2 regions of the Shewanella piezotolerans WP3 genome follow, and region 2 is predicted to be linked to the other one. Evidence: riboswitches for the same ligand, from Rfam matches in the RefSeq annotation. Region 2 holds a riboswitch; the other holds the start of a gene.
The links. Region 2 has a riboswitch for thiamine pyrophosphate ahead of thiC (phosphomethylpyrimidine synthase ThiC). Riboswitches for the same ligand answer to the same signal wherever they lie in the genome.
Positions count from the first base shown of each region.

Region 1 (16,152 bases), 610 kb from region 2:
CTGTCACCTGTTGAAAATGTGATTCGTCTAATTGGTTTAGCCTGCGCCCTTCGCCTAGATCTAAAGCACTTAAATCGAAGTAGCTTGGCGTTACGCCTAAGACCTTAGCGTCGCTGCGCCCTTTTAGACTAAACAAACTAAATACTTTAACGTTCTTTTCTGCGCTCCAATTTTCAACAAAAGGTAATGTATCGGTCGCGCTATCAATATCCCTAAGACTTAATCCAACACTATGCTCACGCACTGACTTTAGCGCTTCCCCTTCAGTCGCTCTTGCATTAACAACAAGGTTATTCACTCCCATTGATTCAATCATTTTCAGCGCTTCGCGCTCAGCGCCTTCACCGACGCTGAGCATAGCAATCACCGCACCAACACCAAAAATCATTCCAAGAAGAGTAAGCAGTGTGCGCAATTTATGATGGCGCATCTCATCGAATGCTTGCTTTATACCATCTAAATATATCGAGAGGCTTACTGATGGTGCCGTTGGTCTATTACCCGTCATACTCGATTCCTTTTCGGCGGTGTTGTTAAGGCGATCGTGTCACCTTTTTTGAGCCCATCGTTAATAACCGTACGATTTAAACTGCGATTACCAGGCTGTACCTTTTGCTTAATAAATCCTGCAGATGTCTTTAGATAGACCCAGTACTTACCGGATTTTTGGAATAATGCCTGATTAGGTACAGTAATAACATTTTGAAGATCAAGCGCATGCACACTGGCCTTAACTTGCCTTCCCGGTTGCATAACTTCTACAATTGTTTTATCTATGCTGACTGTCAATTCAAAATAATTAACAGGACTGTCTTTCTCTTTCGCTTTAGACAATGCATCTAGCTGAGAGACTTCACCAATGATCGGCATATTTGGATAAGCATCAAGATACAGAGTCACCGGCTTACCTATTGCTAATCCCAATGCTTCAGATTCCAACACGTATAACTTCGCTTGCATTTTCGATGTATCAGGTAACGTACCGATGGTCATTCCTGACCACATCATATCGCCAGCTACTGGCGGCACGCCATTCCAACCTTCCTGCGCAACAAAGACTCCATCGTGAGGTGCGATGATTTGCATTTGATTGAGATTATTGGAGTATCGCGACATTTTAGCTTGATGACCCTTTTGCTTAAGCTTAATTAGCTCTTGCTCTGCATCCGCCTGAGAGCCATGTTGACCGAGCCCCCAATTATAGAAGGTCATTTTGGCTTCTAAGTAATCTTGATTACGCATTTGATCAATAATGTCTATTTTAGTATAAACTCGTTCATCCTCACTAAAGAAGCGGTCTGCGAGCTCACGCTCCTCCCCCGTCAGCTTAGTGTCCGTTGTTAGGGTCTTATCTATGGTTTTATCTTTTTCTGTTTGGATCTGACTGTCTAAGCTTAAGCGGTCAAAATCGAGCTTTTCCATTTCCAACCGGTAGCTTTCTCTTGTTGAGTCCATAGTAGCAACTACATCACCAGCTTTTACATTGCTAAAATTATCCATGATCCACGCTAAAGATTGCGGTCCCCTAAGGCCTGACGGTACAGTCACTGTCGTCGAATTAGCAGCCTCTAGTTCTCCAGATGCTGGTATATCGACTTTAAAATCAGCAGCTACGATTTCAAGCGTCAGCACACCATCACTCTTTTGTTGATTGCAGCCCATCATTATTACTAATAGGAAGCTGCTAACCACGGCACCTATCACTGTGCGTTTGTTTATTAGTGAATTAATCATGGTAGCAATACCTCATCGCCTTCATTTAAACCTGATGCTATTACTACCTGCTCTTTGCCCATAGCCCCCAAGGACACAAACTGTTTACTGTTACTAAATAACCCAGGCGTGTAGACGTATGCATTTCCTCGCTCATAATGCACTGCATCGAGCGATACCAGTAGTTGCTCGGTATTATTGGCGATATCAATACTAATTTTTGCCGTCATACCAGGCCTCATCAGCTCAGTATCCGTCTCTTGAATACTAGCTACAGCATCAAATATCACTAAAGGAACATCTTGGTTTTTGACTCTAAATACGGCGCCAAGCTCTTTTATTTCTCCGTTGAAGCTTCTTTCTGGGTTGGCATCTAAACGAATTTTCAGTTTTTGACCAACTTTAACTCTACCGGCTTCAACTTCAGGAATTGTCATATTGACTTGCATATGCTTAAGATCTGGAATGCTCAATAGGGTATCGCCATTAAACACATTCTGCCCCTCGGCGACTTTATTCCCTTGTTGGTCATTGCCGTAAACCACCATGCCGCTGCGCGGTGCGATTATTGTGAGAGACTGAATGCCTTTTTGAAGTGCTGCGACTTCCAGTTCAAACTTCTGTTTATCTCCTTCAAGCATTTTCACCCTTTGTTCTGCACTCAGGCTCTCTAGTTCGATCTTCTTATGAATTAAGCCCACTCTATCTGTAGCAATAATGGCATCGCGTTGGTATTTCTTCTTGTCGATTACAGAAACTGTTTCATCAGAGATATCGACTTTAAGTTGGCTTTTCTCTTGATTCATTATTGCTTCGGCAAGCTCAAGCTTTAACTCCTGTAACTTTTTTGCATTACGCAACTTTGAAGTTTCAAGATCTTGGAGTGTCGTTTCTAAATTCGCACTTTTAACTGATAGTCGCTGCGCAAGTTCCGAAGTATCAAGCTGAGCAACGCGATCGCCTTCGCTTACATCACTGCCTTCTGGTGCTAACATTTTTATTTGATATTGCCACACCCGCCTAATCGCTGGCGGTTTTAGACTAACAGTATTGGACGATACCAACTCGCCCGTCACCTCTATCTGCTGACTCAATACACCGGATTCAATTTGGGTGACAGCTGAGTCAGAGCAGCCAACTAACAAAGCGCTTATCAAGGATACCGCAACTAAAGTACGCTTCATGTTGTACTCCCAATAGGTTCGACTAACACACTCATTCCAGGAATGATCTTTACTCTGTCATCGCTAGTAAAGGTTATTTCAACTCTAAACCAATTGCTGCTGCCCCAAGCTGTTTGCTTTGTTGCTTGGCGGCTAATGCCCTGAATAGCGCCACTAAGAGAGGTGCTTGGCTGCGAGTCCAGTCTCAGACTGACTGCATCACCAATTTTCAACCTATCAACATCAACTTCATTGACCCAAGCAATCACCTCAAGTTCTTTCATCGCTGGAATAGTAGCCACCTGTCGGCCTATTTGCACCGAATCTCCGACTGCAAATTTTTTATCAGACCAAGGATCTCGTCCATACAGAATAGGACCATTGATAGTAGAGGTGATCTCTAACTGGTCTAATCCTTTAAGTGATTGCTCTAACTCTTTTAACGCGCGCGTTTTATCAATATGTAGCTGAGCGATTGATGCCACTCTTTTATCTGTTATCTCTTTTAAAGACTGGACTTTCTTTGACAGTTCAGAATTCGCCTTAAGTTTATTAAACTGATTGTCGGCATAGTCTTTAGCCGCGATATATTTGGCAGGGATCCCAGCATCCAAATCTGCTTTCTCAAGTTCTAATCTCGCTTGCTTTAAATCAAATTCGGCTTGTAAAATCTGTGCATCAAGCTCTATCGACTGACTTTGTTCTTGAGCGGTCACTCTTAATAAGCTCGCCTCTAACTGCTCTATTTTATTAGCGATGGCGCTCTTATCAAAAATGACAACCACTTCGCCTGTTTTAGCAATATTGCCTTCGGGTAACATCCACTGGATCTGATAACGCCAAGCATCCCCAGCTTTTGGCACCATAATAGCTTGCGATACTACCGACGAAACCTTGCCCGTTAATAGTAAAGGCGATAGCGTGGAAGCTAAGTTAAGCCGCGCATCACTTGATATTACTTCAGTTGTTGATGGCAATTCATTGGCAATGACAATATTGGAAGTAAAGGTCAACAATAAATAGAGTGCTGTTGAACCTATCATAGCTTTAAGCTGCATTGGTTGCCCTCTCCTCAATTTCAACAATATCACCATCTCTCATGCGGATAATCCGTTGAGCATAAGCCGCCACTTCCTCTTCATGGGTGACCAAGATAATCGTTTGTCCAGCCTTATGTAATTCAGTAAACAACGCCATAATCTCGACTGACGTTTTACTATCTAGTGCACCAGTGGGTTCGTCTGCGAGCAAGATTGCCGGATTGTTAACCAAAGAGCGCGCTATAGCGACTCGTTGTCTCTGCCCGCCAGAGAGTTGATTTGGCCTGTGGTCATGTCGAGTGCCAAGACCCACTCGCGACAACAATTCAAGGGCATAACTTGAGTCTTGCTCTGGGTTTGCGGAGAACCTCAACGGCAGTAATACATTTTGTAAGGCTGATAAGCGTGGCAATAGATGAAAACTTTGAAATACAAATCCAATCTCTTTATTTCTGACAGCTGACAGGGCGTCATCATCAAGATCTTCAACTTCCTGATTATTTAGGCTATAACCACCTGATGTTGGCTTATCGAGACAACCGATAATGTTCATTAAGGTAGACTTACCTGAGCCTGAAGGCCCCATAATCGCAACGAATTCATTTTTAGCGATACTAAAACTTACTCCATTGAGTGCTTTTACACATGTATCACCCATGGGATATTCTTTTTTTAATTCATGAACTTCTATCATAATAGCGCTCTTTTATAGCAAAAAACCTGCCTGACTAACGACCTATAATACAACTAAAGGCACAATAAAATAGCCAAGACTTTGACAAAAATATGTAAGTTAACGTGATATTTTCAAACTATCAAACGGTAGGATAATACTTGAGCATTGAAGGTGAGAGCTGCTGAAACTTTGGTAACAAAGGTAAACTTGTTTTAATCACTACTGGCATGGTTCATCCTGATTTTGTCGTTTCATTCCATTTGAAACAATTTTTATTATGCTAATAACCTACTGTTCTTGAATCTGAAAAACAAGAGTTTGGTGGATTAAAACAATGCAAATAATTCATGTTTTCTAACATATGGGTATTTGGTTCGCTTATGTTTTGCTCTCGGTAAATCTTTCACTAAGTTAAAATCGCACCGAGTATGGTCGATATTGATATACTCAGAAAGAATATCCATTGAAACAAATGTTTAAATGGTCTTTCTAGATCGCTCATAAAGCCAATATATATCTGCCAAATAGCAAATAAACCAAAGTTAAGTGCGATAAAAACCAACATGCCAAAGCTATGCATCTGCGACACGGCCTCAAAAGCACAAGCTAAAAGTATCAAAGTCGATAAAAGCAGGAAGATTGAAATATAGTGAAACACACAATACATGCTGGTTTTAGCAACGGGATCAAAATCAGCATGTAGCATCGGTGCTAAAAACTGGCGTTTGCCGTATGTTAGATGCCCGACACTGGTCAATGCCGCGAGTCCCCCTGCAAACAAAAAGTAGAAATTCATCCCACGTCCCAATCCTATTTAGTATGTAAAAGGCTCTGCTAGTAAAGATAGTTTACTATTTGGCACAAGTCTTAGTGTATAAGACAGAGAGTATCGCGCTAATCTTACAAAAAAAGAGAGCTTCAGCTCTCTTTTTTATTACATCGTTGCCATTGTCCAATAATCGAGCCGCTGCTCAGGCTGGCTAATCACCACTTTGCATTTTTCTTTATATTTCCCCATCAATGGCCCTAAGCTTTTTGAGTTAGGCATTGATGCTTTATGCTGCTTCGTCGCGGCAAGAACGGCTTCATTAACATATTCTTCAGTTTGATACTTATTAGCTATTGCAACCGCTTGTTCGCCAGAAACTTTTAATCTATCACCCACAGCTTGCATCTGTGGCGCATTCATTGCTGCTATCGCATTTGCAGCTATCTGATAATATGCTGCGCACTCTGTTAACTCTTTAGTAAGCGCATCTTCAGCATCTCCTGCGGCGGCGTTAAAAGCGAGGAGCCCAATGGACAGTGCCAGCATTTTTGGCGAAATTGTTCCTGACATTAAAATAATCCTTTTTTATAATCGTTCGATTTAACTATTTCTACTTTAGCTTTCATTTAATATCAAGAGGAACAGTAAAAAACATGCCAATTCATTATTGGTGAGAATGAGACAAATTTCTACATTATCAATCAACTATGACTGAACACCCACCTGAAGCTTGGCCTGTAACCCTTTTTTCACGTCACTCCATTCTGAATCAATAATTGAATAGACCACAGTATCTCTTATGGTGCCATTAGCTAATATCTGATGATTTCGCAAAATGCCATCTTGGTTAGCACCTAAGCGGCAAATAGCCTGACGTGACACTTCGTTATGTATATGTGTACGAAATTCAACCGCTATTACATCCAAAGTTTCAAACGCATAGCATAATAACAACAGTTTGCACTCGGTATTGACCGCTGTACGTTGAACACTTTTTGCATACCATGTATGGCCTATTTCTAAACGGCGATGACTTTGTTGCCAGTGGCAGATCCTCGTACAGCCTACAATCTCTCCGGAATGGCGATCTCTAACAGCAAAGGCAAGCGATTCTCCTTTTTGTTCATCAGATAGCGCTTGCTTGATATAGTCATTCATATCTTCGGGACTCGGGACCTTGGTATACCAAAGTTGCCACAAGTCACCATCACACACCGCAATACTCAATGCGGGGGAATGTGCTAACGTTAAAGGCTCTAAAACAACATGTTCACCCACTAGCGCGTTGTTTCTCACTTCTTGTGCGTTCACCTCAACCTCCTTTGTCTTTTTTTTCACTAACTTAGCATGATTAATCAAGCAAGATAAATACAATCTACAGGCCTACATTTTCGGTTTATTTAGCCTTAAGCGCATTAGTCACTATTTCTTTGCCTAATGATTTGCTAAATATACCGCGCAAAATTTGATCCGGCTTTTGTTGGCTTTATGTTTGCTTTTAGTGCCGCGGTACCTAGATATAAAAATCCAACAATCTGATCTGTTGCATCAAGGCTTAAGGATTGATGCACATTTCTATCGAAGGCTAACGCACCAGTACGCCAAATAGCACCAAGTCCTTGGGCAAATGCAGCCTGCTGCATTGCCATTGCTGCACAACCAGCAGCAAGATGTTGTTCAAATTCAGGAACCTTGGGGTGTTGTTTTACTTTAGCAATCACTGTGATGACCATAGGCGCTCTTAATGGCATATTCTTGGTCTTAGCGATAAGCTCTTCCTCAGCACCATTTAGCTGAGAGGCTTTTGCAAAAATAGCTCCAAGTCTCTCAAGCCCGTCACCAGTCGCAATAATAAATTCCCAAGGTGTTAAACCTGCATGATCAGGAACGCGTGCCCCTGCATCCAAAATATTCTTAAGTTGCTCATCCGTAGGAGCTGGAGCAATAAGGCGTGGGGTAGATTGTCTCGTCAATAAAAGCGTTAATGCGTCCAACAGATTGTCCTTAAAACTGTGAAAAATACCTAACTACGTTGAGAGTAGCAAGCCCATAAAAAAAATCCCACCTATTTGGTGGGAATTAATAAAAGGTTCAGTTTCAGCTATTAAACAATCTGGTTTCTCTTTGCGATATAATAATCAAGACTTGTATAGCGGCCTCCCCCCATAAAGATCAGCGCCATCAACATAAACAGGTACGTAATCGCAAACTCGATTCCGTTGTTTAATACAACAAAATTGCCTGAACTGGTCAACCATTCATAATTGCCATTCTGTTGTAAAATTTCCTTTGCTTTGTCGAGCTTCTCAGCTGACGCCAATACGCTTTCATTGGCGAGCCAAGAACTGGCATCAGCAATAGCTAACCAACCATTGTCCCAATGCACAGCAAAAGCGGCAACTAACATGGTAAACGACAACGGAATAGCAATCAGACGTGTCGCTAACCCTAATATTAATAGCCCGCCACCGACAAATTCGGTACCCGCTGCCAAGACGACCATTAACTCTGGAAATGGCAAACCGAGACCCCAGTCAGGATTACCAAACCATGCAGCCGTATCGCTAAAGTGTGATAGTTTATTGTAACCAGCCTGCATGAGTACTGGCGCCAAATATAACCTCAGTGCAAGTGGTGCAATCCCTTCTGCGTAGCGTATAGTGTTCAAAAACTTTTGATACAGTTGTGCAAGTTGCATGTCATTCCCTCTTATATTCTATTGAATCAATAGACCCTAACAACAATAACAATCTTTCATCAGTCATCAATTAAGCTAAACCATAACGATAATATGAGCACTAATCTTCTTGGCTAATTTCAGTAAGCTCTGTAATGAGTGTATTCAATTTTTCATTAAACCGCTGTTTTTGTTTGCTGCTTGCGAGTTTTTCTATATTGATTAAGAGCTCTCCAAAGTTTTTGGAGTTATTCTCAAGCACAGCTTTGTAAGCTTTGGATTTTACCGTTTCAGGTTGAGTCATTAATAAGCTTAGGCTATGAGAAAGCGCGACTTGGTTACGGCGATTTTTTAAAGCTTGAGAAAATAGACGGATCCAATCGTGGCGATACTCTAGCCACATGTCTAATGTGCCGCTGCGGGCAGTATTGTAATCGTGTATAGCCGCTATTTGAGTTGGAGTGAGCTTGCCCATCCACTTCTGAATTCGTTTCTCAATGCGCTCATCAGCCATCTTTACAAGTGCCGCTTGGTCCTTACCTAAGTACTTTTCATTAAGTTCTTTTTCTTCAGCTCTTAACTGAGCGATAATTTGCTCTACTTGTTCATCAGAAAATGAACTGATAATTGGCACTATCGATGGTTCAACAAAATCAAACACTCTAGACCAGTGTGATTTTGCAGAAACAACGTGGTCATTCCAAGATTGTAGGGTAAAGCTTTGATTATTAAATTCTGCTAATAACTGAGACAGTTGAGCTTGATAACGGGGGAGTTCTTGAGTGCGATGCCAAACTAAAAATTCATCTAGTGCGACTTCAAACTGCTGCTGTTGCTCAACATTTAACGTGACATACTCTTCTAGTTTCCACTCGATAGCCCAGTCGAGAAAATAGTAACCAACCTTAGTGGAACAGCCAGCAAACATAATAAGAATAAACAGCCATAAACATAGTTTTTTCACCGATTACTCCATTAGGATGCTTTCACCTAGCATAGAGCATGGTTTGGTTTATGGTCTAGTAACAAAATGTATAACCGTTTTAGGCTTTGTTAATCATGCCTAAGCAACCATTAAATATAAATGATGCCGCTCAAAAACGCTTAAGAACAGCTACCGATTAATGTCTGATATTGACTAGCACAAGCTAAATAACTCTTAGCCTGCTTAATTTTGACTGTGTCTGCATTGGGCTTTCCATCTAGCATCATGCTATCGGAGGCCATTTGCAGTGCCCAACAAACGGCAAATACCCAATAGAGATCAACCGCTGCTGGTATCGAATCTTGAGCATGATGGTTAAGATTTGGTTGATTATCTAAATAGCTTTCAATTAGCCATTGTCGCTGCTTTGATGACAGTGAGTGGCTCGAAATAACAGAAGCTAGATCGCATAACGGATGAGAGCTACAAGCATATTCAAAGTCGATACAATTGAGCCTGTCTTGCACAACCAGAATATTAAATGGATTTAAATCCCGGTGACTAAATTGGTTTTTAATTAGGCAGCGTTCATGCAAAGAAAGCATTTCTGAAATGACGTCCTCTTGTGCGAGCAACAGATCAAATTGGTGTAACCAAGCCACTGATAAGGAAGAGGAGCTACTGCGCTGAGAGAGCAATTGCTGTTGCATTTGGCTTAAGCGTGAATAATAGATCTGCCATTGTTGTTCTACTGTAATAACATTCTTAGGTATTGGTAACCTTTTTAAACCATTCAGTAATTGCAGTAATAGTTGTTCAGCTTTAGGCCAACTTTCCGCGACATTCGATATAGGGTGCGAGCCATTAGCACTGTTCAGATCACTCCAGCTCCGATTATTGTTTTGTACAAGAAACTGACTCAAATAGAAGTCTTTCTCTGGACTTACATAAACAATATCAGGCGCAAAACCTGCTTCACTGGCATCGCGCCAGGCTGCAATCTCACTGCGTCGGTCACAGATCTGCGTACTAGCCCAACTATTAAGCCTTAATACCCATTCAGACTCACTTTTTTTGCTCGCGTGTATCCCTCGAACATAGTAGTTACGATTGCTCAGCCCTTGAGTTAGCGACGCTATCACGCTTACCTGACTTAGCCCAGCAGCGATAAGATAGTGCGCCAACTCTTGCTTAAGCGATTCACTCACTTAAGCAATTCCTGGTGACAAAGGTATACGGCTTTGCTGAGTGTGCATTTTTTTCCGCCACATTAAGTAACCAAACACCACCATAACCACATAAAAAACAAAGAGTGCAGCAGTTAGCATCAAGCCTTTGCTGACATACAGATAGATAGACACTGCATCAATCACAAACCAGTAAATCCAGTTCTCAAGTACCTTTTTTGCCACTAAGAATGTACTCATTACGGCAAAACATGTGGTTGCTGCATCTAAATAAGGGAAAGAGGCTTGAGTTTGAGTTGCCATAAAGTAACCGATAACAACAGAAATAAAGCTCGTTACAGCAATCAGTTTGATGTGAGTAGACAAGCTCCAAGAAACAATACTAACCCCTTCATGAGCCTTCCCCCCTTTAGTCCACATCCAGTAGCCATAAACCGCCATCGCCATGTAATAAACGTTTAATACCGACTCCATCAGCAAGGAGACTTTCCAAAATAGCACAGTATAAATTGCCGTACTGGTTAATGCTGCAGGCCAACACCAAACGCTGCCTCTCATTGCGAATATGAGGTAAGCCAATGCCAGTAGTACCGCGATAGCTTCCCAGCCAGTAAGTGCTTGAGCATCACTAAATACAGCAGCAAACCCTTCATTAGTCAGTTGCCAAAAATCTACCATGAAACCATATCTCTCTATTAAAAATCTTTTAAAGTAAAAAGTAAAAAGCCACAAAGCATAATGAATACCCTGTGGCTCATTGTTTTTAATACGCTTGTTTATTCACTATGGCTCAAATCTAGCTCGCCACCAATGAACTTACACACAAATACGGCTTTACCCCATTTCTCATGTGCCGCTTCCATCTCTGTAGCCAACATTGCCATCACCTCAGCATATTCACCGCACACTTGAGTCGCCATCGCGTTAGTCACTCGATGGATATTGTTGTAGCTATCGACTCGACCAATAAACCACTTTATAGGATCTAAATAGTTGTCCTGTAATGGATAGCAACTAATCTCTGCTGTTAACTTCATATTGATGACCTTAATATTGATAACGTGTAACAAGGTTTATACTTAATACCCTGTAGTTACATAAACTTAACGTTTACTGTAAGTCCTAACTGACGCGGATCACCATAGCGTATATATTGCTTATCTGCCCAGCCTAAATCTGGTTCATTGCCAAAATAGAAACCTCGCACGCCATATTTTTCATCAAATAGATTACGCCCCCAAAGGTACGCCGACCACATATCAGCTTCATATCCTATTTTGGCATTAAAAATTTGATAGGCGTCAGACTTAGATTCATTACTGTCAGAGTAGTAGAAGTCACTTTTACCGCTTGCATTAACGTTAGCAAACCAACCAGAGTCAGTTCGATAAGTTGCACCGGCGCTGAAAGTAAAGTTTGGCGAATGGGCTAATTCACGGCCAGATAAGTCTACAATGCCACCATACTTATCTTCATACTGATAATCGCCATACTCGGTTTCCAACCAACCCAAACTAGTGTATAGATGTAAATTATCAGTTGCGTACCAATTTGCATCCAATTCAGCACCGTAATTAGATGATGTACCAGCATTCTCAGTGTAAAGAATAAATCGTTGTGGGTTATTTGGGTCTTGTTGTGAAGCAGAAACCTGCTGGTTCTTCCTATCCATATAGAATAACGCAAGGTTTGTGGTTGCATTCCCCTCTAACCACGAAGACTTTAATCCAATTTCATAGTTATACAACGTTTCAGTATCGTACTCTTTTTTATCAGATAATTCTGCCGGCAGAGACATGTTAAAACCGCCAGCTTTATAGCCTTTAGCGACTCTAAAATATGTTTCTTGAGTATCACTCAATGCTTTGCTAATAGCTATATGACCGCCCCACATGTTTTCACTCGGATCGAATTCATCTTTATTGCTGTCACTATACTCACTTTCACGTCGTTCAAGCCTTAGACCGATAGATAGCGCATAATTATTGCCTAAATCTGAGTCAGTTTGAGCAAATATGGCGTAATTTATTGCGCTATATTCTGACTGTAAAACTTCATCAGGGTAACCGTTATATTCCGAATAAAGGTCATTGTCTTCACTCAAATCCATCCCATATAGACCCACGAGCCAGTCTGTTGAATCATTAAAAATTCTGCCCGCATCAGTGGAACTAAACCGGAATTCTTGAGTGACGGTAGTTCTATCGCCTTTTTTGTCCCAAATATAATTATATTCACACGGTATCAGATCAGTTGTACTACCATCTCCGTTGGAGTCATAGTCATCAGTACACAGTTTGCTGCCCCAGTAATCTGGATTTGACCAATCACCATCATATGCGTGTTCATGATCTGTTTTTGCGTAGGAAGTCAGCGAGGTTAACTCAAACATTTCAGCACCTGAATAGGTGATCTTAAAGCCTGTTCCTGTTGTTTGCTGTGTATCCTTTCCAGGTTGATCTGTTTGAGTATCAAAGCCGTTATTATCTAAGGTCCATGCATCATAGCCATTATCATAATCAGCATACATTAGCGTTAAATCGACCTGCAGACTGTTCGTGGCATACCAGCGCAATTTAGCCCGCCCAGTAAACTCATCACGTTTATTGGTATCACTCTCGCCAAGATAGAGGTTATCTCTATAGCCATCTTGCTGGTGTTGTTGTAGCGACACTCGATAGAGTAGGTTTCCAGAGTCTGTCAGTGGACCAGAGCTAAACCCGCTAAAAGTTTGCAAGTTATCATCACCAAGTGAAAACTCGGCACCATTTTCAATTACATCAGTAGGATCGTTACTCTTAAGGTAAATAAGACCGGCTAACGCGTTAGCACCATACTGCGTACCTTGTGGGCCTCGCAGCACTTCAACTTGCTGCAAATCATACATGCTCGAAACCATGCCCAAACCTGATAAGTCAATATCATCAACAATGAAACCTACTGATGAGTTAGGTGCACCTTGATACTCTTCTTGTTCACCTACGCCGCGAATTTGGAAATACTTTGGACGTGAACTACCACCAGACCAGTTAAAGTTAGCAATAGAATTTAAGACGTCTTCGAAGTGCTGTGCACCTTCATCCTCAATCTGTTGCTGATCAATGACGGTTACGCTCGATGGCATTTTATCTAAGCTAGTACCACGAAAATCAGAAGTAACAACCATCACTTCCATATCGTCTGTAGCTGTATCTATGGTGGTTTCAGACTGTGCAGGCTGTGAAATTAGCGCAGACATAACAGCTAGCGCAACAGGAGAATAAACTTTTGGATATAACATAGGACCTCAAATTTTAATTTTGAGATCCGGCAACATAAAGAAGCGATCGGAAAATGAATTGTGGCCCATTCCTACGCCGGTATTAGCCGGATCAGGTTCAAAGGGTTTGTTTTTCAACATCTCAGTTAAGCCTATAAAATTACAACTTTCGCCCTATAGACTTAACACCCCTTGGCACCGCCGATTATACATGAATTTTACAAAACCATGACACCCTTCTTGCGTTACCTGAACGTTTCGCATAAAAAAACGCCAAACCTACTGACGTTTTATTAACATATGTGAGCTTGAGCTCTTAAAACCTAATTTGAAAATGCTTTTCTTACGTACAATTCAAATCGGGTAGCTTTAGCATTTGGTGCAACGGCAGATACTTGCAGTTGTTGCTTGCCATGAAGCTTTATCGACTTCCAACTGACACCTTCATCATCAATTGTCATACCGCTAGTATCGAACCAAGTAAATTTGTACTGTAAGCGTAAATCTGTAGAAACTTTGCTGATAATAGTACCACTCCCCTGAAGAAAACCACCCTCTGGACGAGCTATAACTCTTTGTACTTCGACCTCTTTACCAAAGGTACTGTTATCTATTCGCACTTCACCTTTAGAGCCTGCCATCAGGCCCGCAGTATGTGGTGCACACGCTGTAACAAATAAGACCGTGAACAAGCCTAGGATCAGTTTTTTCATGTTAGCCCCCTGAAATATACTCTTTGATTGTTAATACAAGAATAAGCTAGTTTAATCGATTAAGAAATGTGCTCTTGCGGTTGCGATTAAATGCTTGCGGTTAGTCTGCCAGCAATTAATACTCACATTCGCCACCCGTCGGCCTTGCCGAGTGATCTTACACTCTGCAAAGCTATCTTTATGGTAACCAGCCCTTAAATAATCAATTGAAAAGTCCACAACTTTAGGTACTTTACTGGTTTGCATAAACACCATTAATTGAACGATTGCGGACATCTCCATGAAGCCAGCTATAACGCCTCCATGAAGTGCAGGCAATACTGGATTACCAATATTGTCATCCTTTGCGGGTAGTTTAAATATTAACTCGTCACCAAAGCGATCGACTTCCATGCCAATGAATTTCGCGTAGGGGACATGCTCAAGCAGATGTCCAAAATCATTGAGCTCAGTGGCTTTACGAATAATACTTTTTACATCGAGCTTTGTTTGTTCACACTCATCTGCATTTGGGTTAGTCATTACGTGGTTCCCCCATTAAAGCCTGCCTAAACTCTTCACCCACCATTTCAGGGCTAATACGCATAAATGAACCCACTGCATGAGCGATGGGATCGTCAATTGAGTCTTGGTAAGCTATCGCTCGAGTAAAAGCAACGCTAGATGACAATTTATAGCACTGGGCAAAGCCGTATACAGGTTTAAAAGGCTCAGCAGGTTTCATGTAATCGACTCTAAGATCCAGCGTTGGAGATATCTCTAAAGAGCCAAACTTATCAAAAATAGAGCAAACAACAGCGCAACCACTAGCGGTATCCATTAAGGTTGTGATAACACCACCATGAATGACACCAGTATCTGGGTAACCGATAAGTTGAGTGTCATAAGGAAGTTCAATAAGGACATGTTTGCTACTCCCCTCCAGCACTTTCAGCTTTAATTTTTGGCATTGAGTGAGCTGCGCTACAAATCGACTTGCCATCTCCGTTAGCGGGAAAACATCGGCAGTTTCTTTCATCGATTTTTACTCAACATAGGCCCTAATGAGCGTCCTCCAACTAAATGCATATGAATATGAAACACCTCTTGTCCAGCGTGTTCATTGCAGTTCATAATCAATCGATAACCATCTTCAGCAATTCCCTCTTCTTGCGCTAGCTTAGCCGCAACCGACATCATTCTTCCAAGCGCCTTTTCATCAGATGCTTTTATATCATTTGCTGTAGGGATGAGATGGTTAGGAATGATCAGAATATGGGTAGGAGCTTGAGCACTAATATCTCTAAATGCGGTTACCAGCTCATCTTGAAATAGAATATCTGCGGGGATCTCACGTCGAATAATTTTACTGAATATGGTTTCTTCGGCCACTTTTCTGCCCTCGTTAACATAAGTTATGTACTAGTATACTCGAAAAAGTGCATCAAGCGATTGACGAATTTTTGGCGTACAAACAGCAAAGTAAACTTAGATAAGAGTCATTTTGTAGCGATGAAGGTTAAAATAAACGTCCTTAAAGTCGCCATACATAAAAGCGACAAAAAATATCAACAGCATTGATCAATTCAATCCAAACAGCGCCTTGGTGTAGCGCTGTTGAAACCAACCTAAATCATGCGAATTACAAGACAACTTCATGCATGTTTGTTTGAGCCCATGCGATTGCTTGTCCGCGGCTTGATACACCTATCTTTCTAAAGGCTCTATAAAGATGGGTCTTAATGGTGCTTTCACTTACAAATAATTGATTTGCAATATCAATATTCGTACTGCCAGATCGTAATACCTGCAATACCTCTCGCTCTCTCATTGTCAAAGTATCAGACTCTTCATCTTCTTCAACATCATTCAAATGCGCACGACTAAATTCATCAGGAATTGAGGTTTGTCCTTGAACGATTTTAGACATTCCAATACCGATGCTGTCTAAGGATGCATCAGAGTAGAAAACACCAGCAGTGATATTATTCTGCACCAAAAAACGAGCATCAACTTGCTGAGGGTAGTGTATGAACACAACCCTTACACCA
Region 1 is NC_011566.1:3,038,809-3,054,960, forward strand. It holds gene SWP_RS13000 (ABC transporter permease) at 1-508, opposite strand, end outside; gene SWP_RS13005 (efflux RND transporter periplasmic adaptor subunit) at 505-1,665, opposite strand; gene SWP_RS13010 (efflux RND transporter periplasmic adaptor subunit) at 1,731-2,897, opposite strand; gene SWP_RS13015 (HlyD family secretion protein) at 2,894-3,934, opposite strand; gene SWP_RS13020 (ABC transporter ATP-binding protein) at 3,924-4,610, opposite strand; gene SWP_RS13025 (hypothetical protein) at 4,999-5,388, opposite strand; gene SWP_RS13030 (hypothetical protein) at 5,527-5,931, opposite strand; gene SWP_RS13035 (GNAT family N-acetyltransferase) at 6,067-6,672, opposite strand; gene SWP_RS13040 (NAD(P)H nitroreductase) at 6,807-7,355, opposite strand; gene SWP_RS13045 (HvfX family Cu-binding RiPP maturation protein) at 7,466-8,059, opposite strand; gene SWP_RS13050 (DUF6279 family lipoprotein) at 8,160-9,002, opposite strand; gene SWP_RS13055 (phosphotransferase) at 9,143-10,171, opposite strand; gene pnuC (nicotinamide riboside transporter PnuC) at 10,172-10,828, opposite strand; gene SWP_RS13065 (hypothetical protein) at 10,927-11,187, opposite strand; gene SWP_RS13070 (TonB-dependent receptor) at 11,244-13,430, opposite strand; TPP riboswitch at 13,482-13,612, opposite strand; gene SWP_RS13075 (YcfL family putative periplasmic lipoprotein) at 13,733-14,122, opposite strand; gene SWP_RS13080 (PaaI family thioesterase) at 14,174-14,644, opposite strand; gene SWP_RS13085 (PaaI family thioesterase) at 14,637-15,140, opposite strand; gene hinT (purine nucleoside phosphoramidase) at 15,137-15,493, opposite strand; gene SWP_RS13095 (LuxR C-terminal-related transcriptional regulator) at 15,744-16,152, opposite strand, start outside.
Region 1: it holds a riboswitch for thiamine pyrophosphate, as region 2 does, so the genes downstream of both, SWP_RS13070 (TonB-dependent receptor) here and thiC (phosphomethylpyrimidine synthase ThiC) in region 2, are expected to answer to the same signal.

Region 2 (16,152 bases):
TTTATGTTTTAAAGAAACATCTGTTGCGCTGTGGTACAGCGTTGAGCAAAGAAATAGCAAAATAATACTGGCGCAATAAACAACAACCCCAGTCATCTGTATAAAAGATAAATGCTCATAACCCTTGATGACGCACATGATCAAGCCTATGACACCTGCTACTACGCCTAGTCCGTGGCTTAAGCTGTTCGCAAGCTCCTCTTTAACGCTATAACTCGCGCTAGTGACCATATTAGGTTTTGAAGAAAGGGTTGACTCTTGACTCGACATAGGGGGAAACGACTTCTGGTTAGACCACGATTGATTGCAGTGTATCAGCTTTAATCATAAAAGCCACAGTTTTAGCGTACACGTGTTAGCTTAAAGTGTTGCTCAATGCATCGTATTGATATTTAGTCATTTTACTAAAAACATTGTTGTTTCATACAGATGTTGAACTTTTGTAATAAAGCTGTCTCTAATGGTTTAAACTGCAATAAAAGTAGTGCTTGAAGTTTGACTTTGGATTAGAGGGATACTAAATCAGGCATCTAGAGAACACTCGAATATAAGCCGTTAAGTTACTTATCTCAGAGCTTTTTATGGACAACAAATAAATCACCGGACTGAAAATTTGAAGAGATCTGTTATGCCATCTTTTACGGCGATTAGCGCTAATGGACAAGCGCAAAATGATTCAAAATCTAAGCAACGCTACAGCGGAATAGGACAGATCAGTGCCAGCCGAGATCTTGCTGAAGCTGATTGTCATCGGTTATTAGCACCGATATATGGAAGTAACGCTACAGATGGAGTCGCAAAGATACCCACGCCGATAAAAAGAATCAACGAAAGCAAACAGCCTTTAAATCCTGCATCATCAAAGAGCTATTACCCTTCGATTTTTCTATTTTTGCTGGTTATTGCTATGCACGCTTTAGTCATCGCAATAATTAATCAGTCTTGGACTAAACAAGATTTGCAACTGCCAGATTTAGCGCCTGTGAAAATTAGCTCTTATCTTTATGTTGCACCTAAAAAAGTACAGTTAGAGCCTATTGATGATGAAGCTATCTCAAAAAAGATGACTGTAGACAAAGTGCTTGTTGAGAAAGCAGCAGAAATAAATGAAAAACTTGAGCCTGACACACCAGTAGAGAGTTTACCTGTAGTATTAGATCGCCAAACAGCGGTAAACGGCAGTGCTGAAGTGACTAAAGAGAGTGTTATAGAGACTAGTGCTAAAATAGCAAGTAAAAGCAATCGTTATAACGCCATAGCAGCCGCACAATCATATTTACAACGTCAGAACGATGCAGCGCTAGATGCCCTAATCATCGACAAAGCGAATGAGTACACTGGCCCTCATTCCTTGAGTGTTATGGATGGTGACATGGAAGAGTTGGTGTTTCCTGAAGTGGATAAGTATAGCAAGGTTCCAACCAACGATCATCGACTCGACCCTAACCGAGTGGTGCGCCAAGGTGATACTTGCTATCGGATTGTAAAGACCCCAACTCAGATTAACCCTTATGCTGAGAATATTGGTTTCCCCTTCAATTGTGGTGGCGATAAAGTTAAGGAAGCTATCAATGCAGCTATCTCTGCTCGGTTAGAAAAGCGGATGATTAGCCGAAAAAAGTGATCTATTTATATGATAATTTTTCACTCTAAAGTTAAAATATGAAATGATTTGGAATATAGTCCTTTATTTACAATGTATTAATGTATGCTTTTAATTGATTGTAGTTTAGTTTTTTATTGTGATGGTTAACTTGTGTCTAGGCCTGAGATAGGCTTATACTGCAGCCTCATCTTGTCGGAGTGCCATATGGCTGAGACCGTTTATTCGGGATCCGTTGAACCTGATCAGGCTAGAACCTGCGAAGGAAACAAGCGAAATTTTTGCATGTTAAAAGCTATATTAAAATAGTTATCTGCAATATTTCGGTGGTTAAGTGCATCTGTAAACTGCGTGTAAATGCTGTTTAATTTTGAGCTTTCAACTTTTATATTCTCAACTCTCCTGACAAGCAACTTCATTTTTATAATAGTGAGTTTGCTAATGTCTAAACGCCGCGAAACCCGAGCTCAGGCTCAACAATTCATCGATAACTTAAAACCGCTACAGCATCCCAATTCAGAGAAAGTATATCTGCAAGGCAGCCGCCCAGATCTGAAAGTGGGTATGCGCCAAATTCACCAAGCTGACACGCTGCTTGGAGGAGATGAGAGTAACCCTCAATTTGAAGCTAACCCGCCGCTTAAAGTATATGATTGCGCTGGTGCTTATTCGGATCCAGATGCCGATATTGATGTGCGTAAAGGCTTAGATAAATTTCGTAATAACTGGATCATTGAAAGAGATGACACTGAGCAATTGAGCGCTGTTAGCTCTGGTTTTACTCAACAACGTTTAGCTGATGATGGTTTAGACCATCTACGCTTCGAATCTTTATTGCCTCCTCGCCGCGCCAAAACGGGTAAGCGCGTCACCCAACTGCACTACGCACGTCAAGGTATTATCACTCCTGAAATGGAATATATTGCGATCCGTGAAAATATGGCGATGGCAGAAGTGACCGATCCAACTTTGACTCAAAAAAATGTAGGTGAAAGCTTTGGTGCCTCAATCAGTGAGCCAATTACTGCTGAGTTTGTACGTAGTGAGATTGCCCGTGGCCGCGCGATTATCCCATTAAACATTAATCACCCTGAAGCTGAACCTATGATTATTGGACGTAACTTTTTAGTTAAAGTTAATGCCAACATTGGTAATTCTGCAGTGACTTCATCAATTGAAGAGGAGGTTGAAAAACTAGTTTGGTCGACACGTTGGGGCGCAGACACTGTGATGGATCTATCTACTGGTCGCTACATCCATGAAACCCGGGAGTGGATTATTCGTAACTCTCCTGTGCCTATTGGTACCGTCCCTATCTATCAAGCATTAGAGAAGGTGAACGGCGTCGCTGAAGATCTTAATTGGGAAACGTTCCGTGATACATTGATAGAGCAAGCAGAGCAGGGCGTAGATTACTTTACTATCCATGCTGGCGTATTATTACGTTACGTACCAATGACGGCAAAACGTCTGACTGGTATCGTATCTCGTGGTGGTTCCATCATGGCAAAATGGTGCTTGTCGCATCATCAAGAAAACTTTCTATATGAGCACTTTAAAGAGATCTGTGAGATTTGTGCTGCCTATGATGTTTCACTGTCACTGGGTGACGGAATGCGCCCAGGCTCGATAGCAGATGCCAATGATGAAGCGCAGTTTGCAGAATTAGAAACCTTAGGCGAACTGGTTAAAATAGCTTGGCAATATGATGTGCAAACTATCATAGAAGGCCCAGGCCATATTCCAATGAATTTGATCAAAGAGAATATGGATAAACAGCTAGATCTTTGTGATGAAGCGCCGTTCTACACCTTAGGCCCTCAAACGACAGATATAGCGCCTGGTTATGATCACTTTACCTCTGGCATAGGTGCGGCGATGATTGCTTGGTATGGCTGTGCAATGCTTTGTTATGTCACACCAAAAGAGCATTTAGGGTTGCCGAATAAAGAGGATGTTAAACAGGGATTAATTGCATACAAGATAGCTGCCCATGCTGGTGATGTGGCTAAAGGCCATCCGAGCGCACAAATTCGTGATAATGCATTGTCAAAAGCGCGTTTTGAATTTAGATGGGAAGATCAATATAACTTAGGTTTAGATCCTGATACTGCTCGTGCTTATCATGATGAGTCACTGCCACAAGAGTCAGCTAAAGTGGCGCATTTCTGCTCTATGTGTGGTCCTAAGTTTTGTTCAATGAAAATCACCCAAGAAGTGCGAGATTATGCGGCTGCCCAAGAGAAACAGGCTCTGGAAACGAGCGCCTTGGAAGTAAAGTCTGCTGCTGAATATCAAGCATACAGTAAACAGGTCACGCCTACTGGGTTATCTGATACTGATATCAATAGTGGTATGGCGCAAATGTCAGCCGAATTTAAAGCCAAAGGCGCAGAGCTTTACCATGAAGCGAGCGTTGAACAAAACAGTAAAGAAGCTGCACTAGAGGAGTAAGCATGGCAAAGGTTAATTCTAACCCGATGCCAACGCGCAATCGTCCTATTGTATGGACGATTGCGGGATCTGATAGTGGCGGCGGGGCGGGCATTCAAGCTGATTTGGCGACAATCAATGATTTAGACGCTCATGGCTGCAGTGTTATTACAGCAGTGACAGCGCAAAGCTCTGTCACTGTCGCATCAGTTGAAGCGGTATCACCACAGATATTAATCGCGCAGCTTGATGTGTTGACGGCAGACCTTGCTCCACAAGCAATTAAAATTGGCCTGTTAGCCAACCAACAGCAGATAAATTTGGTGGCAAACTGGTTACATAAAATTTTATTGCAGTGGCGAGAGCGTGGCTTAACGGTCGCAGTTATTCTTGATCCCGTGATGGTAGCGACTTGTGGAGATGCGCTTACAGGCTCAGAAGCACTCGACTTTACACCATTTAAAGGGCTGCTGACATTGATAACTCCCAATGTTACAGAGCTTGCCACGTTAGCCGGACGTCAGTTGATAACACCGGAGCAGAGTGTTCAAGCCGCTCAAACGCTAGCGGCACAGCTACAAGTGTCAGTCATTGCCAAAGGTGGCGATATTGGACCTAATTGGGATGAGGGGCTAGCTCGAGATCTACTGGTTTGCCATCAGGTTACAGGAATTTCGAGTTTACATAGTGAGCATGCCTTTTGGCTCACCTCAAACAGAATAAATACCAACAACAACCATGGAACTGGTTGTACGTTGTCTTCGGCGATCGCGGCGGTGATGGCACATGGCTTTGTGTTAAATGACGCGGTGGTGGTGGCTAAAGCTTATGTTTCTCAAGGGTTAGTTCAAAGCTATCAGCCTGGCAGCGGTCCGGGCTGTTTAGCGCGTTGCGGTTGGCCAAATACGCTGTCTGTTTATCCATTTATCCAACCGCTTTGTGAAGCTACAGCGAAAACAAGTTCTAACAATCTGAATGCTTGTGGTTTTATGAAACTCACTACGCAGTTAGGCGTCTACCCTGTGGTTGCTGAGCTTGATATGTTGCAGCAACTGCTTAAAGCGGGAGTGAAGACGATTCAACTACGAGTAAAAGATCCCGCAGATCAGCTACTTGAGCAAAAAATTGTACAAGCAATTGCGTTCGGGCGAGATTATAGGGCTCAGGTCTTTATCAATGATCATTGGCAGTTAGCCATAAAACATCACGCGTTCGGGGTTCATTTAGGCCAAGAAGATTTAGTTGCTAGTAATTTAAAGCAGCTGAGTGAAGCTAATATCGCATTGGGATTGTCGAGTCATAGTTACTTTGAGATCTTGTTAGCGATGCAGCATAAACCCTCCTATATCGCTTTTGGGCATATTTTCCCGACAACGACGAAACAGATGCCATCCGCGCCCCAAGGGCTTGATAAGTTAGCTCGCTACGTAGACTTGATGCAGGGCGAACTGCCTTTGGTGGCGATTGGCGGTATCGACTCAAGTACACTCGCTAAGGTGAAAAAAACCGGTGTGGATGATATTGCAGTAGTGCGTGCCGTCACTGAAGCAGTTAATCCGGCAGCTGCCTATCAAGCTTTAGTTAAACAGTGGACTGAGGGGGAATAATGGCCGTTACTGATAAGGAGTTTTTGCACTATTCCCGGCAAATTCTTTTACCTGAAGTCGGTGAGCAGGGGCAAAATCGCTTTAAGCAATCCCATATATTGATCATAGGTGTTGGGGGGTTAGGCACATTGACGGCGCAGTATCTAGCTGCTGCTGGCATTGGCAAAATAACGCTGGTAGATGGCGATGTTGTTGAGCTATCGAATCTTCCTAGGCAATTACTGTTCTCTAAAGAGGACTTAGGCGCCAATAAAGCGCAAGTTGCAGCTATAAAACTGATGCGTGCTTATGAAGGCTCCGAAATTTATTGCTATCAGAACTATCTAAACGCAGCTAATACGCAAGAGCTGTTTTGCTCCCAGATTTCTAAGTTTGATTTGCTACTCGACTGCAGCGACAACTTTGAAGTGAGGCAACTGGTTAATCAACAAGCTATAGAGCAGGGGATCACTTTAGTTTCAGCATCCGCTGCTCACTTTCAAGGTCAGCTATTGAGTATTAACCAACAAATCTCGCCTGAGTCAGGCTGTTACCACTGCTTATACCCTAGTGATATGAGTGTGAGTCAAACCTGCCAAACTATCGGCGTGTTAGGGCCCATGGTGGGGACATTAGCGTCAATGCAGGCATTGATGAGTTTAAATCTGTTGTTGGATGTTGATGTTCTGAAACCATCTTTAGACGAAACTACAGCAAAAACAAAGATTAACGGCAATCAATTACTGGGGAAGTTATTTCGCTTTGATGGTGGCAAATTTACTTGGCGACAAGCATCTCTTTTACGCGACCCAAACTGCAGCGTCTGTAGCGCTTGATGTATTTCACCCTGAAGTTGATAGCGAAACAGAATGAGGAGAATGATAAATGATTAGCATTTTTTTGAATGACGAAGTGATGAGTATCGCTGATGGTTCGTCGTTAACAGATGTATTAAAGGGGCGAACTATCGCAGAAAATGGTGTTGCTTTAGTACTCAATGCTGAAGTGGTACCGAGAAGTCGCTGGCCACATATCATGTGTCAGCAAGACGATATGTTAGAAGTTTTTTCCGTTGTAGCAGGAGGTTAGTCATGCTGAAAATTGGTGATACAGAGTTTACCTCTCGGCTGTTTACTGGTACAGGCAAGTTTGCAAATGATAAAAATATGCTTGCCGCTATTGGCGCATCAAATTCTGAACTGGTCACGCTGGCGGTTAAGCGGCTTGATCTGAAAACCGGTAGCGATAATATTTTAAAACCGCTGCAGCAGCGTAGAGTCAAATTGCTACCAAACACCGCCGGTGCGCGTAATGTTAAAGAAGCCATCTTTGCGGCGCATCTATCACGAGAGATGTTGGGGACTAATTGGATCAAGCTGGAAATCCACCCAGATCCTAAATATCTGATGCCAGATCCTATCGAAACATTGGCAGCTGCACGTATTTTATGCGAACAAGGATATGTTGTTTTACCTTATGTGCATGCCGATCCTGTCTTGTGTCGGCGTTTAGAAGAGGTTGGTTGCGCTGCTGTGATGCCTCTGGGCAGCCCTATAGGTTCAAATCAAGGTTTAGCTACAGAGCCATTTTTAAAAATCATCATCGAACAGTCACAAGTACCTGTGGTGATTGATGCTGGCATTGGGGCTCCTTCACAAGCGACGAGGGCAATGGAACTTGGCGCAGATGCAGTCCTGGTCAATACGGCTATTGCAAGCAGTGCCGATCCCGTTGCGATGGGGCGTTGCTTCGCTCAGGCGGTAGATACCGGGCGAGCAGCATTTATTGCGGGATTAGGGAATGTCAGCGAACAGGCTAATAGTACCAGCCCTTTAACGGGATTTTTAAATGTCTAACAATGTAAGTCTGCGAGTTAACACAAAGGCGGCCTCATGAGTTTTGTCGACGAGTTTAAAAAACTGTCACGCAGTGAATTACAGATGTCTTTGTATTCAACAACTAAGCAAGATGTTGAGCGAGCACTTATCAATCCAGAGGGCAATTTATCGAGTTTACTTGCATTACTGTCGCCAGCTGCTGAACCTTATCTTGAGCAGATGGCGCAGCGATCAGTAGCACTCACTCGGCAACGTTTTGGCGCGAGCCTTGGTATGTATATTCCGCTCTACCTGTCTAACTTGTGTGCCAATGAGTGTGACTATTGCGGCTTTACTATGAGCAATAAAATTAAGCGCAAAACCTTGTCTGAAAAAGAGTTGGTTAGAGAGCTGTCATTAGTCAAAAAGATGGGCTATGACTCGGTACTATTGGTTTCAGGAGAGCATGAAACAAAAGTTGGTTTAGACTATTTTAAGCAGATGCTGCCATTGGTTAAGCAGCAATTTAGCCATGTTGCGTTGGAAGTTCAGCCGCTTGAGCAAACAGATTACCAATCTTTGATGGAAGATGGTCTTGATGCGGTAATGCTTTATCAAGAAACCTACAACCCCGTGACATATGCTAACCACCATACTCGTGGTAAGAAGAAAGATTTCAGTTTTCGACTAGAGTCCCCTGAGAGAGTAGCTCAAGCTGGAGTTGATAAAGTAGGCTTAGGGGTATTACTTGGCCTTGATGATTGGCGTTTAGATGCGTTGCTTATGGGGCATCATTTAGCTTATTTAGAAAAGCACTATTGGCGCAGTCGCTATAGCATCTCATTACCACGTTTAAGACCCTGTACTGGCGGAGTCCCACCCAAGGTTGAGTTGACCGATAAAGGTTTAGTGCAGATGATCTGTGCTTTTAGGCTATTTAACCAACAACTTGAAATAAGTTTGTCTACCCGAGAAAGCCCTGAATTCCGTGATAACCTGTTTGCGCTTGGTGTAACCAATGTCAGTGCCGGTAGTTCAACACAGCCCGGTGGTTATGATGAACCTAATTCGCAGTTGGATCAGTTTGAGATAAGTGATGAACGCACGCCTTATGAAGTTGCGGCAGCAATCAGTGCTCGAGGTTTGAATCCTGTATGGAAAGACTGGGAGCGAGGTTGGAGGTAATTTCTAGGGGATAAAACACAGCCTATTAGGTGAGGGTGATACTCTGAGACTAAGGCGCTGCTATTTAATCATGACGTTAAAGGGGAAGCAGAGTGAATATAGAAAAAATTTCAGTTGAGCAGCTCGATGACTTAGTGCCTTTGTTCGATCAATACATGGTATTTTATAAGCAAGATTCTGCACCAACAAAGTATCGTGACTATTTAAAAGAGCGTTTGAGTCATGGAGAAGCGACAGTCTTTATTGCCTATATCGATAATCAGCCGGTCGGATTTGTGCTTAACTACCACACTTTTTCTTCAGTTGCATTGGCAAGAGTTATCGTTCTAAATGATTTATTTATCAGTGCATCACATAGAAAGCATGGTATAGCAAATAAGTTGATTGAAAACGTTATAGAGCTAGCCAAAGTGTCTCACTCGGTACGAATTGACCTAGGTACCGCTATCGATAATTACACTGCGCAGGCATTGTATGAAAAGATTGGTTTTGTCAAAGATACTGAGTTTTTTTCTTATAGCTTATCAGTTGCTTGAGTGACTTTAACCAAGATGTTTTTTTAATTTTCTGTAAATTTCAGCGGGGGTGATGGGCTTAAATATGTAATCTTGAGCCCCTAACCTTAGCGCTAAGTTTTCATCTGAATTTTCATTTAAACTACTAATGATAATGACAGGGATAGCGCGAGTTAAGTCATTTTCCTTGATATCTTTTAGCACTTGATAGCCATTTTTATCTGGCATCATGATGTCGAGAAAAATACAGTTTGGCTGCAAACTGGTGGCAAGTTCTGTCGTTTGAATGCCTGAATTGGCAGTGGTGACATGATAATCATCACCTAATATTGAAAGTAAAAGGCTTGAGCAGATTGGGTCGTCATCAATCACTAATATTTTGGGTTTTTCCATATTCAGGCTGACCTTTATTTCATATCGAATGATTTAGTTTTTACCGTATCATTTTAATCTGTTAGTAGCTAATTTTAAAAGGGCTTAACCGATCCAACGACTCGCTTTTAGAGCGAACTCATCAGTGTGAAAACTCTTTATTACTGCGCTTAACGAATGATGCAAAATACTACACCAATTAACTTGTACTCATGCTGAACAGCTGACTATATGGAGGTTATTTTAATTTGAGCCCAAGCCGTAAAATGCTGTCAACATCGATGAATGTATATACGAGTATAGCTGGTTAACTTATTGGAACGGTTAATTATGTTAAGAATGTCTGTACATTTTTCATGCGTTACTTGATAATCCAATTTCTAATTACAATTGAGCGCTGTTATGCAAATTCCTCCTAGTATTATTTCAGGACACAATGGCTTTCAAAGTGCGCAGTCTGATTTGACTCAAGCAACTGTTGATGTCGCAAGTTCAAGTCAGTCCGCTGTGGCGACAACAAGTGCAAGTGTTGGCGGTAGTAGTGGAGATATAAATAGCGCATTAATCAACGCGGTTCAGGCCGTTAATCATGCCGAAGCATCGGCTGAAGTCATTGAAGCTTCCTCTGAGATGATTGGCACTATCATTAATATCAAAGTCTGAAAATAAAAAACGCTCTAGCGAGCGTTTTTTATTGGTTAGATTGACTCAATTTGATGGTGTTTTTTAAATAATTGCTCAATCATTTCACTCGCAGGGCCTTGCTTATCTCGGTTGGGGATCACTAAACTAAGTGTGGCTTTGCGTTTTGTTGACCCTTTCAAGTTAAGCTTTTTCAGTTCACCATTTTCAATTGCAGCTTTTACTAGTGGTTCTGGAACCCAGCAAAAGCCGAGTCCTTTTTGTAAAATCACAATAGCTTCATGAAAATTTGCCACGGTCCAGCGCTGTTCAGCCTTAAGCCAGCCTAGGTCTGTATTAGGACCTAGGGACGTATCTTTGATCACAAGCTGAAGGTGCTGGGCAAGTGTTTGATCTTCTTCGATGACGTCGTACTGAGCTAAAGGGTGGTTAGAGTGACATACAAGATTAAAATTGATATCCACTAAGGGCTCAGCTAAATATCCCTTTGGCGGTGGCCCGCCACAAATAGCAATATCTACCGTTTCATTATTGATAAGTTCAGCAGTGCCTGTTAGGACGGTATCCAGCACCGTGACCCTTGTGCCTCGGCTAACGGGGTAGAACTGACTAAGTACATCAACAAGATCATCCATTGGATAGATGATCTCGCGGCCGATTGTGAGTGACGGCTCCCAGCCTGTTTCCAGGTTATTGGCCAATAACTCTAGTTCAGTTACTGATTGGGTAATATGTCGAGAACGACGAAGCAATACTTCGCCGCATTCAGTGAGGTAGGCTTTACGCCCCTTGACCTCCAGTAACTGAACACCTAACTGAAACTGGAGTTTAGCAACTGCATGATTAAGTGACGATTGACTCTTATTTAGCTTCTCAGCAGCTTGGGCGTAACCGCCATAATCGACAACAGCTTGGATAATTCGCCATTGCTCTAATGTTGATTTTGCTCTGTCCATTATTTAGCTTTCACCTGTTTTGGCAGATACTTCTTGGTTGCTTTCAGTGTCGCAAGGTGAGGGCCTTTGTGAAGTTTCTCTGGCCAATCAAGCAACATCATTGCCAATACATTTCGGTGTTCACCCATGACTAGATCTGGGTTGCCACGAGGTGAGGGAATTATCTGCTCTTTTTTGTCAAAAGCGTTGACGATATGCTGTTGGGTTTTAGCCACTACAGGGTTATCTGGTTGTCCTGCTAAAAGAAAGCTAATACCGACCTCGGCAATGATGTCATCAGTGGCATCTTTTAAAATGCGATCAATGTTTTGCTCAAAATGATCTAATATCCAGGCGAACTCTTTAGCATCAACATTATGTTGGTAATACTCACTGGCTGCGAATATAAAATGAGTCATACCGTAGAGCTTGTTTCGGTACTGCTTTTTATCTAGCTGATTGTCTTTGTTATCAGGATAAACGCCAATGAAGGCTGTTTTGTAGTCAGCTAAATAATCTCCTACGCCAATCTGCTTTGCCCAATAAACATAGTTAATTAACTGAGCAGCCCAAGTCTTAATCATAGCTTCATCTGTAAGGCCAGTCTTTAGATCGGCCTTTTTGAGCGTTTCGACTAATTGCTCATGACAAGGACCCGTTAAATCAAATTCATTAATGCGACTGGAGTAACGCAGAAGTACGTCGGTATAGAAAATAAACTCAGGAAATGGTTTCAATGCTTTTTTACGTGCTTTGGCACGAGGGCCTTTTCCTAAAACAGAGATAGCCTTATTGGCTTCATTGATGATGAAATCCTTTTTATCCAGATTACAAGCGTAAAACGCTTGGGCCTCAGTGACAGCATAAAGATCAACTAAAGCTGCATTAGCGTATTTTACTTCACCTGTCATACGGTATTGTCTAATACCATAATGTCCTTGAATGCGCGGCGGTAGCTCAAAAAGGTGCTTTTCAAGGTTTGCTTTTATAGCGTGATAGACTTCAGCGTTTTCTGCTTCAGTGGCTGTTGGCGCTGCAAAACTACTGGCGCAAAAAAGTGCAGCTGCTAGCGTGCTTATTCTGAGCATCGAAGGCATGTTTAATCCTTTTTATAAGTGAATCGGCGGTAACGGGCGAGCCTAAAAGCATTTTAAGAACTGTTTCAATGCTATTTGATGCCTCGTTAACAACTAACATATCAAAAACGGCTGCTTGATCTTGGCAGTTTTTGGTGGAGTGATAAATATATTCAGCTACTTTCTGTTGCCATAGCTTTTGGTAATAAAGTGGTCCTTGATAAACAATGGCGCTAAAGGTGTATGGTGCATCTTCTGTCTTATCCCAGAATTTACCGAAGCTAAGATAAAATTGCTGATGTGGATCAAGCAGCTTTTTTTGCTGAGGAGCTTTGTATAGATTTACTGCGATTTTAGATCTAAAAACATAAAGTTGCTTTGAGTAGATTTGTAAAAGTTCTTCACGAGAACCTTCCATTATCTGCGGAAGCAGTCTGTCGGCTAGCCAATATTCTAACCACAACGCATCCAAATTACTCGTATCGTCTGTTTGGCTTATGGTATTGAGTAAGTAGAATTGCTGCCCTTTAGCTAACTTTTTGATTGCGGTTGAGACAGCTTTTATCGCTTGTTTTTGCTGCTGGTAGTTAGCGAGTCTGGTAGGGAATGACAACTCAATTTGTCCAAACTGTTGTCCAACCACGAGCTGTCTGATTGGCTTTACTGCGACTTTGTTACTCTCAGATAGATAGATATCACCAAGAAGGCGATTTCTATGCCATACCCGTATTATCTTGTTGTCTATCCAATCAAAACGAACTTCAAAGGCCAACAACTCTTTTTCAACCAAAACTAACCATTGTTTAGGAGCAATGTTGCTAACTTTTGTCGACGGGGAGTTTGCAAGTTCGCTGCCGATATTCCAAGGCGCGATGGCTATATTATCAGTTTGAGTCAGTAAAAACTGTTCTACTAACTCTGGAGAGTGCAGCACTTGTCGTTGTAATCGGTACTCACTGTAATTAGCAAAACCTGCCTGAATAGCTTGTTGCTGCCTAAGCTGCTTAATTGTTGTTAACGCGAGCTTATTTTTACCGGAGGCTCGTGATTGATAAGCTTGCCAGACTCGCTTTCTACATTGCTCGTTGTCCTGCTTAATCAGGTAACTGGCTAATGTTCCATTGAAGCCTCTCGATACAGAGACTGTTCCAGCCTCAGAGATTCGGCAGTTTGAGTCGGTAATATTTAAGCTAAGTGCTTGCGAGCTTACCTCCTGTTTAAAAGCGGCTTGAGCTGTATGTAATTGTGCTTTGTGCGTGGGTGACATGCTGTTGTTTGATAAGTAATTTATCCTACTCAGTAATGCGCTAATTTGTGGTTGTTGATTTTCAGCAAAGCTAAACTGTAATGATTGGAAAGGGACTGAATTTAGGTAAAGTGCCAATTCATCTGCTAGGTAGAGTTGACACTGCAATAGCTGTTCCCTATCGGCATAGGAGAGTGGGAAATGGCGGTAATACTTAATGCGGTCATTGATGTTGAAAAAACCAATAAGTTGCCTTTCAAGGGTTATCGCATTGGTTTTACTATCTAAGCTTGGATCAATGGCTAGCGTTGGAAAGTCGAAGCGAAGACATTGCTCCACTAAGAGTGGGATTGGAGATACGGCAGCGTAAGCTGCCGTATTTACCAAGCCTGTGAGGACGATAAAGAGTCCTACAAGGTGTGCTTTGAATTTAGCTGTTAGCACTAAAATGGATTTTTGAATATGCCACACGTTCTTCAACTGACATATTGTGGTGTTTCATCTGCTCAACATGGCGTAAATTACCTAAGATCCCACGACCGTTGGCGATTTGAATCGCAAGGCCTGGACGGGCATTTAGCTCCAGTAATAACGGTCCCTTGTATTTATCGAGTACCATATCGGTACCTAAATACCCAAGCTCTGACATCTCATAAGCTTTAGATGCTGTATGTAACAGCGTATCCCATTGTGGAACTTGAATTGCTGTCAGCTCTTTCTGTGTATCCGGGTGCAAGTCTATAGGTGTATCAAACTGCACCGCATGCAGGCCCTTACCGGTAGCAATATCAACTCCAACACCAACTGCACCTTGATGCAAATTTGCCTTACCGTCAGATGCTGCCGTGGATAGACGGATCATTCCCATAATTGGGAAGCCTTTAAAGACAATTAGTCGAATATCTGGCACTCCTTCATAAGAATAGCCATCAAATACAGGGTCAAATTGTATAAGACCCTCGACAATGGCGACATCAGGATTACCACCTAGCGAAAAAAGTCCACTGAGCACGTTAGACACATGGCGATAGACTTCTGAAGGGGTTACCTCCTGGCCATTTGGCTTGTAATAACGACCATTCTCTACTTTTGTAACAACTAAGATCCCTTTACCACCAGAACCTTTTGAAGGCTTAATGACAAAACCGTCTTTATCATTAACCATTGCCGGTATTTCGCCAATTTCGTGTTGCTCTGTAACCGTACCAATAAGGTCGGGCACAGCAATGTCATTGGCAAGCGCCAACTGTTTTGTCGTTAGCTTGTCATCGACTCGTTTATAGAACTTACGTGGATTATATCGTCCAATATAGTCGATATTACGTTTGTTCATGCCCAAAATACCGCCGCGGGCGAGAGCCGAAGGGTTTGCGAGAAACATATTATTCTCCAGCCAGAGGCTTAAAGCGTTTCAGCTCAAGCAAACGGTAACCAGTATATTGGCCCATCAATAGTACGAGAGCTAAAATGACTAAGTGGATCCCTAAGAAGTTAAACACCCAATGCTGCACCCAAGTCGCACTCATCGCTAGGTATGCCAATGTCGCAACGAATAAACTGCCGCCACCTTGAATAACAACTTCTTTGGCGCCTTCCTCTTCCCACAGAATAGACATTCTTTCAATAGTCCAAGCTAAGATGATCATTGGGAAGAAGGTAATTGTTAGCCCTTCGCTTAAGCCAAATTTGTAAGAGAGCAGGGTAAATAAACCAATAATGCCGATAACCACGATAATGACCGCCGAGATCCGGGATATGAGCAATAGGTTGAGCTCAGACAGATATGAGCGGATCATCAGACCAAAGGCTACAATTAACAAGAAGCCTATCAGACCCGTAAAAAGAGTCGTTTGTATAAACGCCAGCGCAATTAGCACGGGCATAAAGGTACCTGAGGTTTTAATACCGATTAAGACTCGCAAGAATACCACCATCAAAACACCGATAGGGATAAGTAGAATTCCTTTAAACAAACTCTGCTCTTCAAGCGGCAATTGGTACAATGAAAAGTCTAATGCATTATCATTTTTCATCACATCGATCGCAGTCGCAAGCGCCGAGCGAGTATCTTGCAACATGGAGAAGTTAACTTGAGAGTTCACGCCACCAATGACATCGAGTACTGACTTACCTGAACGATCCCACAGCAATAGGTCATCCGGGCGACCTTGGGTGCCATTTGCAGGGTTAAAGAGATGCCATTCGCCGTCATTGTAGACTTCAACAAACGTTGATAGCTGTTGTCTACGACGTTGATCTTCAAGGAACAAACCACTGACTTCTTGAGCTGGAATCCCCTTGCTGTGCAGCATTCTAATAAACAATTTACTCGGCGAGTTGCCTGCTAAAAGAAGCTCAATATTTTGGCTACGTTCTTCTGCATTGAGATCTTTATTGAGTTGTTGTGCGAATGATAGGTTGGTTGCACTTTTGGCCCAAACTTCCTCCGCTGCCTGTGCAGCCGCGGCACTTTCTGTTGCAGGCCACATATATGGCGTTGGCGCTTCTGGTTCAACATCGGTGAGTAGCTGTGTTTGCCCTGTTGGGATCAACGTAACTTTATAATATAAGTCTTGGCGGCCTGTAGCACTTCGAATAGACCATATTGCACGACGATCAACCTTATTGTTAGTGATCGTCAAGCCATAACCCGGAGAAGTGGCGTTTTCCACTAAGATTTCATAAGCTGGATCTTCTGGTAAAGAGAAGGAAACTTCAGCAGGTTCCATAGTTCCTTGGAAG
Region 2 is NC_011566.1:2,433,594-2,449,745, forward strand. It holds gene trhA (PAQR family membrane homeostasis protein TrhA) at 1-270, opposite strand, end outside; gene SWP_RS23040 (hypothetical protein) at 629-1,624, shown strand; TPP riboswitch at 1,790-1,888, shown strand; gene thiC (phosphomethylpyrimidine synthase ThiC) at 2,045-4,057, shown strand; gene thiE (thiamine phosphate synthase) at 4,060-5,643, shown strand; gene SWP_RS10435 (HesA/MoeB/ThiF family protein) at 5,643-6,458, shown strand; gene thiS (sulfur carrier protein ThiS) at 6,508-6,711, shown strand; gene SWP_RS10445 (thiazole synthase) at 6,714-7,478, shown strand; gene thiH (2-iminoacetate synthase ThiH) at 7,515-8,624, shown strand; gene SWP_RS10455 (GNAT family N-acetyltransferase) at 8,717-9,160, shown strand; gene SWP_RS10460 (response regulator) at 9,167-9,532, opposite strand; gene SWP_RS10465 (hypothetical protein) at 9,914-10,174, shown strand; gene SWP_RS10470 (LysR family transcriptional regulator) at 10,210-11,109, opposite strand; gene SWP_RS10475 (DUF3541 domain-containing protein) at 11,109-12,185, opposite strand; gene SWP_RS10480 (M3 family metallopeptidase) at 12,130-13,881, opposite strand; gene SWP_RS10485 (alpha-L-glutamate ligase-like protein) at 13,841-14,791, opposite strand; gene SWP_RS10490 (UUP1 family membrane protein) at 14,793-16,152, opposite strand, start outside.